4 regions of the Mesorhizobium sp. M0478 genome follow, and region 4 is predicted to be linked to each of the others. Evidence: predicted binding sites of a transcription regulator. Region 4 holds the regulator's gene; each other region holds the start of a gene.
The links. Region 4 encodes PhoB, which activates phosphate uptake and scavenging genes when phosphate is short. Its sites were predicted from a motif close to TGTCATNNANCTGTCAT; they were not measured.
Positions count from the first base shown of each region.

Region 1: the regulator PhoB is predicted to act here: its motif matches at 2,903-2,919, upstream of NKI64_RS19025 (PhoX family protein).
Region 2: the regulator PhoB is predicted to act here: its motif matches at 2,424-2,440, upstream of NKI64_RS11555 (esterase-like activity of phytase family protein).
Region 3: the regulator PhoB is predicted to act here: its motif matches at 1,605-1,621, upstream of NKI64_RS22725 (ceramide glucosyltransferase).

Region 1 is NZ_JAMYRH010000007.1:285,383-290,081, reverse strand. It holds gene urtB (urea ABC transporter permease subunit UrtB) at 1-726, opposite strand, end outside; gene urtA (urea ABC transporter substrate-binding protein) at 839-2,149, opposite strand; gene NKI64_RS19030 (hypothetical protein) at 2,462-2,857, shown strand; gene NKI64_RS19025 (PhoX family protein) at 2,975-4,699, shown strand, end outside.
Region 2 is NZ_JAMYRH010000004.1:72,267-76,965, reverse strand. It holds gene NKI64_RS11560 (L,D-transpeptidase) at 1-773, shown strand, start outside; gene NKI64_RS11555 (esterase-like activity of phytase family protein) at 852-2,327, opposite strand; gene NKI64_RS11550 (LacI family DNA-binding transcriptional regulator) at 2,489-3,514, opposite strand; gene NKI64_RS11545 (Gfo/Idh/MocA family protein) at 3,709-4,699, shown strand, end outside.
Region 3 is NZ_JAMYRH010000010.1:118,187-122,885, reverse strand. It holds gene NKI64_RS22730 (O-succinylhomoserine sulfhydrylase) at 1-341, shown strand, start outside; gene NKI64_RS22725 (ceramide glucosyltransferase) at 353-1,504, opposite strand; gene apaG (Co2+/Mg2+ efflux facilitator ApaG/CorD) at 1,727-2,119, shown strand; gene NKI64_RS22715 (Hsp33 family molecular chaperone) at 2,306-3,337, opposite strand; gene argF (ornithine carbamoyltransferase) at 3,446-4,357, opposite strand; gene NKI64_RS22705 (aspartate aminotransferase family protein) at 4,376-4,699, opposite strand, start outside.
Region 4 is NZ_JAMYRH010000001.1:387,199-391,897, reverse strand. It holds gene pstA (phosphate ABC transporter permease PstA) at 1-1,207, shown strand, start outside; gene pstB (phosphate ABC transporter ATP-binding protein PstB) at 1,225-2,049, shown strand; gene phoU (phosphate signaling complex protein PhoU) at 2,091-2,795, shown strand; gene phoB (phosphate regulon transcriptional regulator PhoB) at 2,812-3,501, shown strand; gene NKI64_RS01860 (ROK family protein) at 3,532-4,699, opposite strand, start outside.

The DNA of each region.
Region 1 (4,699 bases), on a different contig from region 4:
GGCATCCCACAGCGCCAGGCTCGAATTGATGCTGGCGATTGCCGCCGTCGCGGCATCCTTGACCGCGCCTTGCGCATTGGCCTCGACCGCGGTGAGCAGCGAGACCGCGTCGCGGTCGCCGCGCGCGCCGATCAGGGCAATGGCGGCAAGCTTGTCGGCCTCCGGCTTGTCGGAGACCAGCACCGATGCCGCGCGCGCCTGTTCGAACAATGCCTTGACCTTGGCGTCGGTCTCGGCGGCGATGGCTGCATCGAGCGGCTCGATATTGGCGGCATCGGGGGTCTTGAACATGGTGTCGGCGGCGGCGATGCGGACAGAAGGATCTTTCGCGCGCAACGTCAGCGTTCCCAGTGCATCTCGGATGACACGACGCAGCGTGTTGTTGACCTTGATCTTCGTGATGTCGGCCTTGGGGGCGTCGCCGGCTTTCTCGCCACTCAGCGGGTCGAGCAGCGTGACGCTGTCGGCGGCCTCACTGCCGACGAAGACGGCTGAATCGGCTTTACGGATGTAAAGGTTGCCTTCGGCGAGCGCTGCAAGCGGGCGCTCGACCAGCGGATCGCCGGTGGCGGCAAGTTCGCGCACGACGGCCTCAGTGGCGGCAAAGCCCGTGCCCGTGGCGAATTTGGCGACGATGGCGCGCAGATCGGCTTCGGCTGCGTTCGACGGCAATAGGCTTGCCACCAGGAACACCAGCATGAGGCCGAGAGTGCGCAACAGGATCATCCGTTCAGATACTCTTCTGTGGGGAAATTCCGCGTCCGGGCGGGCTGAAGCGCCCGGACGCTTGGCGGTACCGATCGTGGACGCGTCCACGATCGGTCGGCCCCGGGAGGGATCAGTTCGTGCCCTTGCCGCCGCATTTGCCGGTGGCAACGTTGAAGTTGCCGCAGGACAGAGGCGCGCGCCAATCCGAAATCAGGTCCTTGGAATCGGGCAGATAGTCGGACCATTCGTCGCCCATCACGAGGCCGGGCGTCTGCGACACGGTCTCGAACTGGCCGTCGGCCTGGATCTCGCCGATCAGCACCGGCTTGGTGATGTGATGGTTCGGCATCATGGTCGAATAGCCGCCGGTGAGGTTCGGCACGGACACGCCGACCATGGCGTCGATGACCTTGTCGGGATCGGTGGTGCCGGCCTTTTCGACCGCCTTCACCCACATGTTGAAGCCGATATAGTGAGCTTCCATCGGGTCGTTGGTGGTGCGCTTGTCATTCTTGATGAACTTGTGCCAGTCGGCGATGAACTTCTTGTTTTCGGGTGTGTCGACGCTCTCGAAATAGTTCCAGGCAGCGAGATGGCCGACCAGCGGCGCGGTATCGAGACCGGCCAGTTCTTCCTCACCGACCGAAAAGGCCATGACCGGGATGTCCTCGGCCTTGATGCCCTGGTTGCCGAGTTCCTTGTAGAACGGAACGTTGGCGTCGCCATTGACGGTCGAGACGACGGCGGTCTTCTTGCCGGCCGAGCCGAATTTCTTGATTGCGGAGACTTCGGTCTGCCAGTCGGAGAAGCCGAACGGCGTGTAGTTGACCATGATGTCTTCGGCGGCGACGCCCTTGGCCTTCAGATAGGCCTCGAGGATTTTGTTGGTGGTTCGGGGATAGACGTAGTCGGTGCCTTCCAGCACCCAGCGCTTCACCGAGCCACCGTCCTCGCTCATGAGATAATCGACAGCGGGAATCGCCTGCTGGTTCGGGGCGGCGCCGGTGTAGAACACGTTGCGCTCGCTTTCCTCGCCCTCATACTGGACGGGGTAGAACAGGATGTTGTCGAGTTCCGAGAACACCGGCAACACCGATTTGCGCGACACCGAGGTCCAGCAGCCGAACACGGCGGCGACCTTGTCCTTCGAGATCAGCTCGCGCGCCTTTTCGGCAAAGAGCGGCCAGTTGGAGGCCGGATCGACAACGACCGCCTCGAGCTTCTTGCCGAGCAGACCGCCCTTGGCATTCTGCTCTTCGATGAGCATCAGCATGGCGTCTTTCAGCGTCGTCTCCGAAATCGCCATGGTCCCCGATAGCGAATGCAGAATGCCGACCTTGATCGTGTCTTCGGCGGCCTGGGCCGGAGACGACATCGACAGGCCGGCGGCGACCACGCCGGCCGAAAACATTTTTGTTATTGTGGAGAAATTACCCCTCATACCGAAGACTCCCAAGCTGTTTGATTGCACCGCGATAATGCAATGCAACTGCCGTGCCAAACGCAAAGGCGCCGCTCACGAAGATGGAATAGCCGAGCGTTATCAGCCGGTTGGTATATTAGCCTCGAGAAAACAGTGGTAGCCGGCGAAAATTGATTGAGGCAAATTTGCGCAGCGCACATGGCTTTTGCCTAATTTTTGCCCAATTGAGACAAATGCCTAGTTTTTGATCTCCGGCCGTGTGTTCCGGGCTAACAATGTTGCGGTACCGCGCAAAAATAGGGCAAGCTCGCCCTTCAAAAGAGTGACGTCATGACATCTCGCACCTCATGCATTTCCGGCATCCTGCTGCTGATGGCAACGAGCGGCGCCGCGCGCGCCGATTTCAGCGAGGGCAAGCTTCCGGACGGCACCTATCATTGCGAGGTCTATTTGCTCGGCGCCTTCCTCAACCTCGGCGACATCACTATCAAGGGCAATGTCTATAGTGGTCCGGTGACATTCGGCACCGCGACGCAAGGCTACAACTATCAGATGAATGCCAATGGCGAGATCACCTGGCTCGGGCCGCTGGGCGGCTATACCACCGGTGGCAACTCCGTCTCCATGACACAGGCAACACTGGACGGCGAGACCGCCCCGTCATTCGACATCATTCTGAAGCAGCCCGACGGCGCCTTCACCGCCTCGACCTGCACCAAGGGCTGAGCGATGCGTAGTGCCGCGCCCAGTTGCGGCAAAACCTTCCTCTTATGTCATGTGAATGTTGCCTAGGCAGACTAGGGCAACGGTGCGCCGTAACATCCACCCTGAGAGGCAGACACCATGGCCAATGCACCGTCTTCATCCTCCCCCGTCATCCGCGAAATCATTGCCGAGCGCGTCTCGCGCCGGTCTCTTTTGAAAGGCAGCCTCGCCTCCGGCGCGCTGATTGCCGGCGGCAGCTTTGTCGGCTCCTTGTTTGCCGGCGAAACGCATGCCGCCACAGCGCAGTCGACGCTCGGCTTTCCCGAGCTGAAACGGGTCTACGGCAAGACCCATGCCGCCGCCGAAGGCTATGAGACGACCATCGTCGCGCGCTGGGGCGACCCGCTTGCAGCCGGCCTCGCCGAATTCGACGGCAACAAGGTCGCGGCGGAGGAACAGGAAAAGCGCTTCGGCTACAATTGCGACTACATCGCCTTCATGCCGCTGCCCAAGGGCACGGTGAATTCCGATCATGGCCTGCTCTGCGTCAACAACGAATACATCTCGCCCAATGTGATGTTTCCGGGGATGACCGAGGGCGATGCCGGCAAGACGATGACCAGGGAACAGGTCGATCTCGGCATGGCCGCGATGGGCCATTCGATCGTCGAGGTGCAATTGAAGGACGGCAAGTGGGCAAGCGTGGCGGACAGCCCGCTCAACCGCCGCATCACCGCCAACACCGAAATGACCGTTTCCGGACCGGTTGCCGGCCATGCGCTGATGAAAACTTCGGCCGACCCGACTGGCACGAAAGTGCTCGGCACCAGCTATAATTGCAGCGGCGGTTTCACCCCCTGGGGTACGGTGCTGACCTGCGAGGAAGGCGTGTCCGACATTTTCGGCGGCGACCCGAAAAAGGCGCCGACTGCCGACCTGCTCGACCGTTACGGCTTCGACGGCTCCGACATCTATGGCCGCGGCCGCTTCCATGACCGCTTCAACCTCGACAAGGAACCGAACGAGGCCAACCGCTTCGACTGGGTGGTCGAGATCGACCCTTACGATCCTCAGTCCAGGCCGGTGAAGCGCACGGCACTTGGCCGCATGTCGCATGAGGCCTCGACCGTGGTCCTCAACAAGGACGGCCGCGTTGTCGTCTATATGGGTGACGACGACTATTTCGAATATATGTACCGCTTCGTCTCGGCCAAGGCCTATGACAAGGCCAACCCGGCCTCCGGCGCCGATCTGCTCGACGATGGCGTGCTGTCGGTCGCCCGCTTCGATGCCGATGGCTCGATGACGTGGCTGCCGTTGGTGCACGGCCAGGGCAAGCTTACCGTCGAGAACGGTTTTGCCGACCAGGCCGAGGTGCTGTTGAAGACGCGGTTTGCGGCAGATGCGCTCGGCGCCACGCCGATGGACCGGCCCGAGGACATCGAGACCAATCCGGTGACCGGCCGCGTCTATGCGGTGATGACCAAGAACAAGAAGCGCGACCAGTCAAAGGTCAATCCGGCCAACACGCGGCCGGAAAATCTCTGGGGCCATATTGTCGAACTGATCCCGCCCGGCGGCCGCGGCGCGGACGCCGACCACACGGCCGAAAACTATGCCTGGGACCTGTTCGTGCTCTGCGGCAATCCCAGGGATGCCAAGGTCGGCGCCACCTTCCATCCGGATACGTCGGACAATGGCTGGTTCGTCTGCCCCGACAACATCACCTTCGATCCGGCCGGGCGGCTGTGGGTGGCGACGGACGGCGCCAATGATTTCGACCTGCCGGACGGCGTCTATGGCGTCGACACCGAAGGTGCGGCGCGCGGCCTGCCGAAGCTGCTGTTCACCTGCCCGCACGGC
Region 2 (4,699 bases), on a different contig from region 4:
CCGAGCGCCTGAATAGGCGCGCGTTTCTGGGAGCATCCGCTTTGGGTGCCGCTGCCATGGCACTTTCGGCCTGCACAACCACTGATGTGGCAGTACCGCCGACGCCGGCGCCGGCACCCGCACCCGAGCCCGCTTTCGGCGATGCCGCCACCATGTATTCGGCGCGCGTCGATGAGGGCTTTTCATTGCCGGCAATCCCCGTGGCCAAGCTCGATCCGAAGTTCGTGCGCCAGATCGTGGACGATCCGACCGGCGAAAAACCCGGCACGATCGTCGTCGATACATCCGAGCATTTTCTCTATCTGGTGCGCGACGGCGGCAAGGCAATGCGCTATGGCGTCAGCCTCGGCAAGGCCGGGTTTGGCTGGACCGGCAGCGCCGTGATCCAGGCGCGCAAGAAATGGCCGGTGTGGACGCCGCCGCCGGAAATGATCCAGCGCCGGCCGGAACTGGCGAAATATAAGGACGGCATGCCGCCGGGACCGCAGAGCCCGCTCGGCGCGCGTGCGCTCTATCTGTTCCGCGACGGCAAGGACACGATGTACCGGCTGCACGGCACGCCGGAATGGGATTCCATCGGCAAGAACGCGTCGTCGGGCTGCGTGCGCTTCATGAACCAGGACATCATCGACCTCTACAGCCGGGTCAACGGCGTAGCCCAGGTCTATGTGCGCCCGAACCTGTCGGCCGCGGGCAAGATCATGGCTGTGTCGAGCCGGACCGCCGAGCCGATCGATGCCGGCGTGCCAAGGGATGCGGAGATTTTGAAATAGGTGCCTTCACGGCATCGCTGATCGCCGACAGACGGTTAGAGGCGGACGCGCCGGGCGCGTCCGCCTTTCCGTATACGGCTACTTGTTGGCGAGGCCCGGAAGCGTGACCTGATAGACCAGGAACATGGTGTCGACATCGGCGCCGTCGTCGGCCTTGTAGGGCGCGCCGACCTGAAAACCGTCTTGGGTGAGAAAGTCGTTATCGTTGCCGACGAACAGGAAATAGTCGTCGGGCAGCGCCGGATCGAGCAGGCTGACCACAGACATTGCTTCCCACTTCTCCGAGAGATTGTTCTTGTCGTTCGGCTTGCCGTCATGCAGGCCGAAACGGCCGAGTTCCTTGTTGTCGTTGATGTCGATGAACGGCGTCAGCTTGGCCGGCGTCACCGAGGGGTCGAGCACGCCCTTGGGCGCCAGCGGCTTGTCGGCGGCATCGAAGGCGCCGCCGGCAATGTCGGTGGCGCCAGAGACGTCGACGACGAAAATCTGGCGCAGCAGCGAAGTATCGCCCTTCACCCCCTGGCCGTTTCCGCTGTCGCGCGCCAGCATCAGGAAGGTCTTGTCGGACAGCGCCACGATTTCGCTCTGCGCGGCGACCTTGGTCTTGTCCTTGGCGTCCTTGAACACCGGCAGCGGCACGGCATATTCATGCACCAGCTTGAGATGGGCCGGGTCGGAGGCGTCGTAGACCAGCGCGCGGGTGTTCTGGCGCGTCGCGGGCGAATCGCCGCCATCCTGGCGGGGCGCCGACTGCAGCACAGTGATCAGCGACTTGCCGTCCGGCGTCAGCGCCATGCCTTCGAGGCCTTGATTGTTCTGGCGGCCGGTTTCGGGATCCTTCGGATCGGGTTCGGCTGCACCGGGGCCCGGATTGTCGGAGGCGAAGTTCGGCGCGCCCTTGCGCATCGGCACCAAAGCGGCGGGCGGCTGCGTTGCCGACAACAGATGGCCGTCGGCCGAGAAGCGGTAGATGTTGGGGCCGTATTCGTCAGAGATGAACATGGTGCCGTCGGGCAGCCGCGCGATCGCCTCATTGTCGAGCGCCAGCTTGCCATTGGCCTCGGGCAGGATCGGCAGGTCGCCATTGGCCGCGCGCACGCCGTTGAGCGGATCGAGGCCGGTGGCGTCAGCGCCCTTGTCGTCGGTGAGGAGCAGGGAATCGGCAAGCGTCGCCTTGACGCCTGTCTGTTCCTGGCCGGAGGTGGGCGTGGCGCCTAGTGCGGCCGGCGTGAACTCGATGCGAATAGTGTTGAGGCGCGGCCGGTAGTCGGTGGTGCCGACGACATTGTAGCCGCGGTCGGGCAGCAACCAGAGCGAGCCCTTGTAGCCGTCCGCGCCACGGGTCCAGCTTGCGGCGTCGATCGACATGCCGGAGCCGGAGCCGAAGGTCTCGCCGAACTTGTCCTTCTGATCGGCCGGGATGCGGCCGACGCCGACCAGGCCCTTGTTGACGAAGCCACCAACGGTGGCTGTGCTGTCGGCAAGGGCAGGGGTCAGGGCGGTAAACAGCGCCAGCGCGGCGCCGAGCGACACGGTTCGGTGCGAGATTTTCATGGAGATCCTCTTTGTGACAAGCCTTGAGCGGCGCAAAGGGGCCACCGCATCGCATCGACGATGTCGCCCTCTCGCAAAGCGGTCTAGGACGCGAACATGATACTTGCGTGACAGAGCGGGCCTCTTCCTTCTCCCTTGTGGGAGAAGGGAGAGACGCACTATCAATCGCTGTCGCGCGCGATCAGCTCCAGCGGCCAGACTTCGCGGATGATGCGCGGACCTTCCGGGCCGGCAAAGGCGGGAAGCGAGGCCAGCAGCATTTCGGCCAGCCGCCGGCCCATCGGCTCCAGCGACGGACGGAAGGCGGTCAGCGCCGGTGAAAAGTAGCGGCAGAGCGGCGTGTCGACGATGACGATCACCGCGATGTCGTGGCCGGGCCTGATGCCCATCTCGGCCAGTGCCTTGCAGCCGCCGAGCGCCATTGCGTCATTGTTGAAGATGATGGCTGTGGGCCGGTCCTTGGAGAGCATCACGCGCGGCGTCACCTGGTAGCCTCCGGCCTCGTTGATGAAGCCGTCGGCGATCAGGCCGGGGTCGACTTCGATGCCATGCCGCTCCAGCGCCTTGCGGTAGCCGTCGAGGAACAGGTAGCCGAAGTTGAGATCAAGCGAAGGGCGGATGGCGGCAATGCGGCGGTGGCCGCGCGCGACCAGCCGGTCGACGGCTTCATCACCCGCCCTCTCGAAATCTATATCGAGCGAAGGATAGGTGTCGTCGCCGGATTGACTTCGGCCAAGCGTGGCGAAGGGAAAGCCGGCCTTGCTGAGATAGTCGATCCGATCGTCTTCCCGCCGTGTATTGGCCAACACGACCGCGTCGGCCCGGCGCGTCTCAACCACGCGGCGCAGCCTCTCCTGCTGATATTGGCCGGGCTCGCCCATGACGACCATCAGATCCAGGTCATCCTCGGCCAGTCGGCCCTGCAGACCGATCAGGAACGGGATGAAGAACGGTTCGCCATATTGCTGGTCGCCCGGATGCGGCTGCAGCATGAAGGCGATCGAATGGGTGGTGCCTTGCCGCAGGCTGCGGCCGGACTGGTTGGGCGAATAGTTCAATTGCTTGGCGGCGGCGAGCACGCGCTGGCGGGTGTCGGCATTGACGTCGGCGCGGCCGTTCAACGCCCGCGACACGGTGCCGATCGAAATGTTCAGGTGACGCGCTAGGTCATGGATACTGGACGCCAAGGACAGTTCTCCCCCTGTCTTGGCTAGCACCGGCTGCCGCCCAGGCCAAGGCTTCGGGATGATTTTCGCTGACAGCCGATTGACATTCTACGCCATCGGGTGTGTTCTCGTAAACGTTTACGGAGAAACGTTTACGGTGATGCCGGAAATGCCGTGACATTCGGTCTGGAGGGACCGGACGGGAGGAATGCCGGATGATGAATGCCGTCCTCGTCGGCTGTGGTGCGATGAGCAAGGCCTGGCTCGATGCCGCGAGGCAGATCGACGGGCTGGCCATTGTCGGCCTTGTCGATCTCGACGCCGAACGGGCGAAGGCGAGGGCGCACGAATACGGGCTCGACGGCGCGGTAATCGGCACCAGCCTCGACGCGGTGCTCGACCAGACCAGGCCCGACGCGGTGTTCGATGTCGTGGTTCCAGCCGCCCGGCGTGATGTCGCCTTTGCCGCCTTTGCCCATAATTGCCATCTGCTGACGGAAAAGCCGCTGGCCGATACTCCGGAAAATGCGCGCGCCATCGTCGATGCGGCGCGTAACGCGGGGCGCGTCCATGCGGTCGTGCAGAACCGCCGCTATGTCGCCAATGTCCGGCGCATAAGGCGCTTTCTCGACTCCGGCGCCATCGGCAAGCCAACCAGCATCCATGCCGACTTCTTCGTCGCGCCGCATTTCGGCGGCTTTCGCGAGGAGATGGCGCATGTGCTCTTGCTCGACATGGCGATCCACACATTCGACGCCGCCCGCTACATGGTCGCAGGCGATCCCGCCGGCGTCTATTGCCAGGAATGGGATCCGGCGAATTCCTGGTACCGGCAGGGCTCGTCGGCCAGCGCTATCTTCGATCTCGGCGGCGGCAAGCGCTTCACCTATGCAGGCTCCTGGTGCGCGGCGGGCTTCCGCACCAGTTGGGAGAGCACATGGCGCATCGTCGCCGAGCACGGCAGCCTGCTCTGGGACGGCGAGGACGGACTGAAGGCCGAGGTTGTGTTGTCGGTCCGCGACGGCCTGTTCGACCTGACCCAGCCCATCACAGTACCGCCGCTCGATTCCGCCGACCGCGTCGGCGGTCATCTCGGCATCATCAAGGATTTCATGCACGCCATCGAGACCGGCAGCGAGCCGGAAACCCGTGGCAGCGACAACATCAAAAGCCTGGCCATGGTTTTTGGCGCCATCGAAAGCGCCG
Region 3 (4,699 bases), on a different contig from region 4:
TCGCCCGCGTCATCTATCCCGGCCGCGCCGACCACCCGCAGGCCGACATCGTCAAGAAGCAGATGACGGGCGGATCGACGCTGATCTGCCTCGACGTCAAGGGCGGCAAGCAGGCGGCCTTCGCCTTGCAGAACGCGCTCGACATCGTGCTGATCTCCAACAATCTCGGCGACGCCAAGAGCCTGATCACCCATCCGGCGACCACCACGCACAAGAACCTCAGCGACGAAGCTCGCGCCGAGCTTGGCATCGGGCCGGGAACGCTCAGGCTGTCGGTCGGTCTTGAGGATACGGACGATCTGCTGGAGGACGTTGCGCAGGCGCTGAAGGCAGCCGGATAGGCCGCGAGGCGTCACGCTCCCGACGAAACCTCTTCCAGTTCGGCCGTCTTGGTGCCGATGGTCATGGTGTTGCCGCGCCAGTCGACGGCGCCGCTCAGCCAGCCGCGCGCCCAGATGGCGGGAAGCATCATGTCGCGGACCATCATCGCCGGGACCATGCGCAGCGACAGATGCCAGCCCTTGGCCGCGGCCAGCGCGCATTCGGGAATGTAGGCCGCCGTCAGCACGGCCATCACCGTGGCCGGCAGGCTGATGCCGGCACTTGCGGCCGCCACCAGCGCCAACGCCAACGGCACGGCGACGCCGGTCAGGATCTCGGGTGCGAAAAACAGTGGGAAGGTGACGCGGCGCAACCGCGCCCAGCGCGCCTGGCGCGACCAGATGTCGGCAAGTCGGCGCTGCCCCAGTGGTTGCTCGAAAGGCGAGGCAACGAGATTGACGTGCAGGCCCAGTCCGTTGACCAGCTTGGTTGCAGCAGCATCCTCGGCGATCTCGGCGGCCAGCGCGCGGATACCGCCATTGGTATCGAGCATCGGCTTGTTCCACAGCATGCTCTTGCCCTGGGCAAAGCCGAGACCGAGCGCCTCGCCGGCATATTGCCAGCGCGCCTGCAGCGTGTTGAGGAACGCGCATTCGACCTCGGCCCAAAAGCCATCCGGCCGAGAGCCGATCGGCGTCGAGCAGATAAGCCCGGTATTGGTCCGCCAGGCCGCCATCAGGTGCTGGACGTAATCCCTTGGCATCAGCACGTTGGAATCCGCCAGAATAACCCAATGATAGCGCGCCGCTTCCCAGCCCTTGACGCAGTTGTTGAGCTTCGGGTTGCTGCTGACGCGGTCGTCGCCGATCAGCAGCCGGGCCGGCACGTTGGGAAACAGGACGATCGCCCTGTTTATCAGTTTGACGACGGGATCGTCGGCGTGAGCGACGCAGAAGATCAGTTCGTAGCGCGGCCAGTCGAGCGAGAAGGCTCGCTGCAGCGTCTCTTGTGTGAACGGCTCCACGCCGCGCGACGGCACGACGATCGAGACCGGTGGCTGCTCGCCGGACGGCGGAGGGATAAGGCGACGCGCTTGCAGTTTCGACGAAGCAAGCAGGATGCTGGCGAGATTGGAAAGAAGCAAAGCGGAGGAAGCGAAGGCGGCTGTGAGAGCTGGTTCCATCGAGATCTGGTCACTCCGGAAAGGCCGCTCGCGGCTGCTTTGTCAGTCGACAGATGGGCCTTGAGTCGCCGGCAAGGTTTGCGCACACCAACATTGTCATGTGTCACTTAAATGACATTGTTTGTCGGCACCTGCGCTTTGAGGCTGGCAGGACATGCCGCTCTGCGCGTATCAAACCGCATGGCGCGACAAATGTTCCTTGCCGCGCAACCGGAGCAGCCCATGTATCGCGCCGTCACGCGCAACATCGAAGTGCAGGTCAGACCGTTCTACCTGGAGGACCGCTCGGACCCGGCGGAGAACCGCTATGTCTGGGGCTACCAGGTGACGATCGACAACCAGTCGGACGATTTCGTGCAGCTTATGTCGCGTTACTGGCACATCACCGACGGCAGCGGCCGGATCGAGGAAGTGCGCGGCGCCGGCGTGGTCGGCGACCAGCCTGAGCTCAATCCCGGCGACAGCTATCAATACACGTCAGGCTGCCCGCTCTCGACGCCCTCCGGCTTCATGGTCGGCCACTACACCATGCGCAACAAAAAGGGCGAGACGTTCGACGTCGCTATTCCCGCGTTTTCGCTGGATCTGCCGGGGACGCGGCGGACGGTGAATTAGGGGTTTTCTCCCCATCTCTATACGGGGAGAAATGCCCGGCAGTGCAACGAGGGGCGCCGCCGGACTCATGAGGTTATCTTCCACGCACATGACGTAGGCTATGCGCGGGCATTCACCAAAGTTCGCGCTGCCCCTCATCCGCCCTTCGGGCACCTTCTCCCCGTGAACGGGGAGAAGGAAGAGATGCTACTGAGCTGCAAACTCCGCCGGGTCGAAGTCGTACTGCTTCGAGCAGAACTCGCAGGCGACGTGGATGCCGCCATCTTCGGTGCTGTCCTTGATCTCCTGCGCGGAAAACCCCTCGAGGATGCCGCGTATCTTGTCCCTTGAGCAGGAACATTGGTCGGCGACCGGCACGCCGCCGAAGACGCGCACGCCATGTTCGTGGAACAGCCTGTAGAGCAGCCGCTCGGCGCCGATGGTCGGGTCGATCAGCTCGGTCGGCTCGATGGTGCCGAGCAGCGCCACCAGCTCGCGCCACGAATTGTCGGCCGGCTCCTGCGTCACGTCACGCGGATCGCCGTCGCCGCCCGAAATGTCGGGCACGCGCATGCGCTCGGGTGACTGCGGCAGGAACTGCGCCAGGATGCCGCCGGCGCGCCACTGCTCACGAGCGCCGCCGGGACCTGGCGTCAGAAGCTTGGCCACCGACAGCCTGAGGTCGGTCGGGATCTGCTCCGACTGGCGGAAATAGGTGCGCGCGGCGTCCTCCAGCGTCTCGCCGTCGAGCTGGACGATGCCCTGATAGCGCTGCGTGTGCGCGCCCTGGTCGATGGTCAGCGCCAAAACGCCGCTGCCCAGCAGCGTCTGCTGCGAGGTCTGGCCTGCGGCCACCAGGGCCTCCAGCCGGTCGGCGTCGAAACGCGCATAGGCGCGCAATGCCGAGGGCGTGGAGAAATCCGCGACCAGCATGTCGACCGGGCCGTCGGTGCGGGTCTGCAGGATGAACTTGCCTTCGAATTTGAGCGAGGTGCCGAGCAGCACCGTCAGCACACAGGCTTCCGCGAGCAGGCGGGCGACCGGCTCGGGATAGTCGTGACGGTTGAGGATGGCGTCGAGCATCGGCCCGAGCTGCACGGTGCGGCCGCGCACGTCGAGCGGGCCGACCTCGAAGGGTACGACATGATCGTCGCCGGCATAGCCGAACTCGCCGAGTTTGGGGTGATGTTCAGTCACTTGATGCGTTTCCAACATGACAAAGCTCCAGGGCGCGGCCATGCGGCCCGGAGGGGTGCATGCGTCCAAACGCGCTTGATTTGCGTGATGGGGCGCAAATAGGCATCGCGCCGCCCCGGATCAAGCGTTTTGAGAGCAAGCGCCTGGAGATCAAGCGCCCAGACACCAGGCCAAAACCGCCTTCTGGGCGTGGAGCCGGTTCTCGGCTTCGTCGAAGACCACCGAATGCGGACCGTCGATGACCTCGTCGGTGACTTCCTCGCCGCGATGCGCCGGCAGGCAGTGCATGAACAGGGCGTCGGGCTTGGCCCTCGCCATCAGCGCCGCATTGACCTGATAGGGCGAGAAGACATTGTGGCCGCGGGCGCGGTGTTCCTGGCCCATCGACACCCAGCAGTCGGTGACGATGCAGTCGGCTTGGTCGACGGCTTCCTCGGGCGAGCGGGTGAAGTGCAGCTTGCCGCCATTGCTCTTCGACCAGTCGATATGCTTTTGCGCCGGCTCGCTGCCTTCCGGCACGGCGACATTGAGGTTGAAGCGGAACCGCGCCGAAGCTTCGAGCAGCGAATGCAGCACGTTGTTGCCGTCGCCGGTCCAGGCGATGGTCTTGCCGGCAACCGCACCGCGATGCTCTTCGAAGGTCATGATGTCGGCCATCAGCTGACAGGGATGAGTGTCGTCGGTCAGCCCGTTGATGACCGGAATCGTGGCATTCTCGGTCAGCTCGAGCAGCCGCTCATGCGACGTGGTGCGGATCATGATGGCGTCGACATAGCGCGACAGCACCTTGGCGGTGTCGGCGATGGTCTCGGAGCGGCCGAGCTGCATTTCGGTCCCGGTCAGCATGATGGTCTCGCCGCCGAGCTGTCGCATGCCGACGTCGAAGGACACGCGCGTGCGCGTCGACGGCTTGTCGAAGATCATGGCCAGCACCTTGCCTTCGAGCGGTTTGGTCCGTTCGCCGGCCTTGAGGCGCGCCTTGCGCACCACCGCATCGTCCAGCATCAGGCGCAGATCGCCTTCGGAAACGGCGGAAAGATCGGTGAAATGGCGAAGGCTCATCGGGAATGGTTCTCGGGATTACTTCGCGGCGGCCGCGGCGATGGCGTCGGTCAGGCCCTTGGCGCCGGCGCGGATGCGATCGAGCGCTTCGCCGATCTCGGCGTCGGTGACGGTCAGCGGCGGCAGCAGACGAATGACGTTGTCGCCTGCCGGCACCGCCAGCAGATGCTGGTCGCGCAGCGCCATGTTGACCTTGGTGTTGGGCATGGCGCATTTCAGGCCAAGCATCAGGCCGCTGCCCCTGATGCCTTCGATGACATCAGGAAATTCGTCGGCGACCGCCGCCAGGCCCTGCTTCATCAGCAATGCCTTGCGCTGGACGTCTTCGAGGAAGCCGTCTTC
Region 4 (4,699 bases):
GATTGCGATCTCGGTGGGCCTGGCGTTCCTGGCCATCATGCTGATCACCATCGTCTCGAAAGGCTACACCGCCTTCTGGCAGACGACCGTGACGCTGCCGGTGACCTTCGACGAGAAGGTGATCGATCCCTCCGGCAAGCGCGCCACCGACCCTACCGTGCTGATCAAGGCGAACTATCCCAAGCTCGCCGAAAACGCGCTGGTGGCCAAGCTCGGCATCGATCCGGCCAACAAGCCGATGATGCTGAAGCTCAAGGGCTTCCTGTCGGAAGGCGCCCGCGTCCAGCTGCGCGACATCGTCTCCGCCGATCCGTCGGTGATCGGCAGGACGCGTGACGTCGACATCCTGGCTGCCGCGAACCTCGACTCGGCCTTCAAGGGTCAGATCGACCTCGGCGTCGATGAAGCGCGCCGCAAGGTGTCCAACCAGCAGATCGACTGGATGAACAAGCTCAAAGCCGATGGCGCGATGGCCGAGCATTTCAACACCGGCCTGTTCAGCTATGGCGCCTCCAGCCGGCCCGAAACGTCGGGCATGGGCGTGGCCATCATCGGCTCGTTCTACATGATGGTGATCGTGCTTTTGCTGGCGCTGCCGATCGGCGTCGCCGCCTCGATCTATCTGGAGGAGTTCGCCAAGAAGAACCGCTTTACGGACCTGATCGAGGTCAACATCAACAATCTCGCGGCGGTGCCGTCGATCGTCTTCGGTCTGCTTGGCCTTGCCGTGTTCATCAACTTCCTCGGCATGCCGCGCTCGGCTTCCTTCGTCGGCGGCCTGGTGCTGACCTTGATGACATTGCCGACCATAATCATCACCACGCGCGCCGCCCTCGCCGCGGTGCCGCCGTCGATCCGCTCGGCGGCCCTAGGTCTCGGCGCCTCCAAGATGCAGATGGTGTTCCATCACATCCTGCCGCTTGCCGCCCCAGGCATCCTTACCGGCACCATCATCGGCCTGGCGCGTGCGCTCGGCGAGACAGCACCGCTGCTCTTGATCGGCATGGTCGCTTTCGTCGCCGATTATCCGACGACGCCTTTCGATCCGGCGACCGCGCTGCCGGTTCAGATCTATATGTGGGCAAACGAGGCTGAGCGCGCTTTTGTCGAGCGCATGTCCGGCGCCATCATCATCCTGCTCGTCTTCCTCATGGCCATGAACATCACCGCGATCGTGCTCCGGCGCCGCTTCGAGCGGCGCTGGTAGAAAAAAGGCAATTTGGTATGAACATCATGACCGAACAGTCCCTTGAGAATGCAGTGGGCGACAAAATGAACGCCAAGTCGAACGAAGTCATCAAGATGCGCGGCGACAAGGTCGGCGTCTTCTACGGCGAGAAGCAGGCGTTGTTCGACGTCAATCTCGACGTCCGCCAGAACCAGGTGACGGCGCTGATCGGCCCGTCCGGCTGCGGCAAGTCGACCTTCCTGCGCTGCCTCAACCGCATGAACGACACCATCGATTCGGCGCGGGTGACCGGCAAGATCACGCTCGATGAAGACGACATCTACGACAAGAACATCGATGTCGTCGAACTGCGCGCCCGCGTCGGCATGGTGTTCCAGAAACCCAACCCGTTCCCGAAGTCGATCTACGAGAACGTCGCCTACGGCCCGCGCATCCATGGGCTGGCCAAGCGCAAGTCCGACATGGACCAGATCGTCGAGCAGAGCCTGAAGAAGGCGGCGATCTGGAACGAGGTCAAGGACCGCCTGCAGGAGCCCGGCACCGGCCTGTCCGGCGGCCAGCAGCAGCGCCTGTGCATCGCGCGCGCCATCGCCGTGTCGCCGGAGGTGATCCTGATGGACGAGCCCTGCTCGGCGCTCGATCCGATCGCCACCGCCCGTGTCGAGGAGCTGATCGACGAACTGCGCCAGAACTACACGATCGTCATCGTCACCCACTCGATGCAGCAGGCGGCGCGCGTGTCGCAGCGCACGGCGATGTTCCATCTCGGCTATCTCGTCGAGGAGGGCGCCACCGACAAGATGTTCACCAACCCCGACGACAAGCGCACCCAGGACTACATTACCGGCCGCTTCGGCTGAGCCGTCCGGCGGGTGAATTTTCAGGCACGAGGACCAAGATCATGGGTGAACATACCGTCGCCTCCTTCGATGAAGAGCTCGGGCAGATCAGCAAGCTGATCCGCGACATGGGCGATCTGGCAGGCTCGATGGTCAGCGGCTCGACCAGGGCGCTGCTCAATTCGGACAATGCGCTGGCACAGCGTGTCGTTTCCGACGACGCCATCATGGATGCGCGCCAGCGCGAACTGGACGACCGCGCCATCACGCTGATCGCCAAGCGCCAGCCGATGGCCAACGATCTGCGCGCCGTGGTCGGCTCGATCCGCATGGCCGGCGACCTCGAGCGCATCGGCGATCTCGCCAAGAACATCGCCAAACGCGTCGGCACCGTGGGCTTGAGCGTCACGCCGCGCGACCTCTCGCACTCCATCGATGCCATGGCGCAACTGGTGCTGATCCAGGTGCAAGGCGTCGTCGAGGAATATGCCGCCACCGATGCGGCAGCTCTTGCAAAACTCAGGAATGACGACGAGCGCATCGACGTCAAATACACGTCCGTGTTTCGTGAGCTCTTGACCTACATGATGGAAGACCCTCGCAACATCACCGCCTGCACGCATCTCTTGTTCTGCGCCAAGAATCTTGAGCGCATCGGCGATCATGTCACCAACATCGCCGAAAATGCGTATTATGTGCTGACCGGCCAGCAATTGCCCGCCAATCGTCCGAAGCAGGACGAGACGGCGATGGCCACGCCGGCCTGATGAGGGTGAACTGCCTATGATCGCGCCACGCATCATGGTCGTGGAGGACGAGGAGCCGCTAGGCGTGCTCCTCCGCTACAACCTCGAATCCGAAGGCTATCACGTCGAGGTGGTGACACGCGGCGACGAGGCCGAGATCCGCCTGCAGGAAAACGTGCCCGATCTCCTGGTGCTCGACTGGATGGTGCCCGCTGTTTCCGGCATCGAGCTCTGTCGGCGGCTTAGAGTGCGGCCCGAAACCGAGCGGCTGCCGATCATCATGCTGACCGCGCGCGGTGAGGAAAGCGATCGCGTGCGCGGCCTGTCCACCGGTGCCGACGACTATCTGGTCAAGCCATTCTCGACGCCGGAGTTCATGGCGCGCGTGAAGGCGCTGCTGCGCCGGGCCAAGCCGGAAGTGCTGTCCAGCGTGCTCAAGGTCGGCGACATCGTGCTCGACCGCGAGTCGCACCGTGTCTACCGCAAGAAGAGCGAGATCAGGCTCGGACCGACCGAGTTCCGGCTGCTCGAATTCATGATGCGCCATCCCGGCCGCGTGTTCTCGCGCAGCCAGCTGCTCGACAATGTCTGGGGCGAGACGATCTACATCGACGAGCGAACCGTCGACGTCCATGTCGGGCGCTTACGCAAAGCGGTCAACAACGGCCGCATGCCGGATGTCATCCGTACCATTCGCGGCGCCGGCTACGCGATCAGGGAAGACTAGGATGCTGCGCGTCGCGCCGTTGCCGGCCATTCAGGCGACATGCTTGCCGGATTTGGCCTGAATGCCCGGCGCGAAAATCTCCTGATCGACGAAGCCGAGCGCGCGCATGGCACAGCCTTCGCGGATCAGCGGCAGCTCGTTGGGCTCGGTGTCGAAGGAGATCGATTTCGAGTGCTGGCCGCCGGCGGTCTGGGCGATCGCTTCGCGCAATGCCGGTTCGATCAAGTCGAAGGCGGCGGCGCTGACGCCGACCATGGCGACGGGTGCCGGATCGATCAGTGCAAACAGGCTGCCGAGGCCGAAGCCGAGCGCCTCACCGGCCTTGCGATAGGCTTCGCGCTCCGGGCCATCGGTTTCGCGGGCGCGCGCGGCGAGTGCGCGCATATCAGCGTCGCCGATATCGACCGGCTCGGCATCTTCGCTCATCATTTTGGCGCTGCGCCAGATGGCGTAGTTTCCGGCATAGGCCTCGACGCAGCCGCGCCGCCCGCAGCGGCAGAGCGCGCCGCCCGGACGGTGGATCATGTGGCCGAACTCGCCGCCCGAGGAATGGGTGCCGGTGAACAGTTCGCCTTTCAGCACCAGCCCCATGCCGATGCCGTGCGACAAGAGGATCGCGATGAAATTGTCGCGGTAGCGCTCGGGCTGGCGCCATTGCAGGGCCACCGCCATCATATTGCAGTCGTTCTCCATGGTGGCAGGAATGCCGAATTCCGCTTCCAACATGTCGGCGAAGGCAATGTCGGTCAGTGGCGTGATTGGCGACCACAGCATGGCCCGCGCCTGCGAATCGGTGATGCCCTGGATGCCCATGGCAATGCGGGCGATGCTCTGGACATCGAGGTCGGGATCCTCAAGCCGCCGCCGGACGATTGCTACGCATTCGCCAATCAGCTCGTCGCGCGGCTTGGTCAGCGTGTCCAGCCGGCGCTGTTCCTCGGCGACGACGTGGCCGGCATAGTCGATGACGGTGACGGACAGGAAATTGAGCGACAGCACCACGGTCATGACCGCCGCCGCTTCCGGGTTGAGGCCAAGGCCGACCTGCGGCCGGCCGCGTTTCAGCGAGCCGGTCTCGCCAGGCTTGCCTTCAATCAGGATGCCTTCTTGAATTAGATCAGACGAGATTGCCGATATCGTCGAATGGCTGAGGCCGGTGGTCGCCGCAATCTCGGTCCGCGACGGCTGGCCGGCCCGG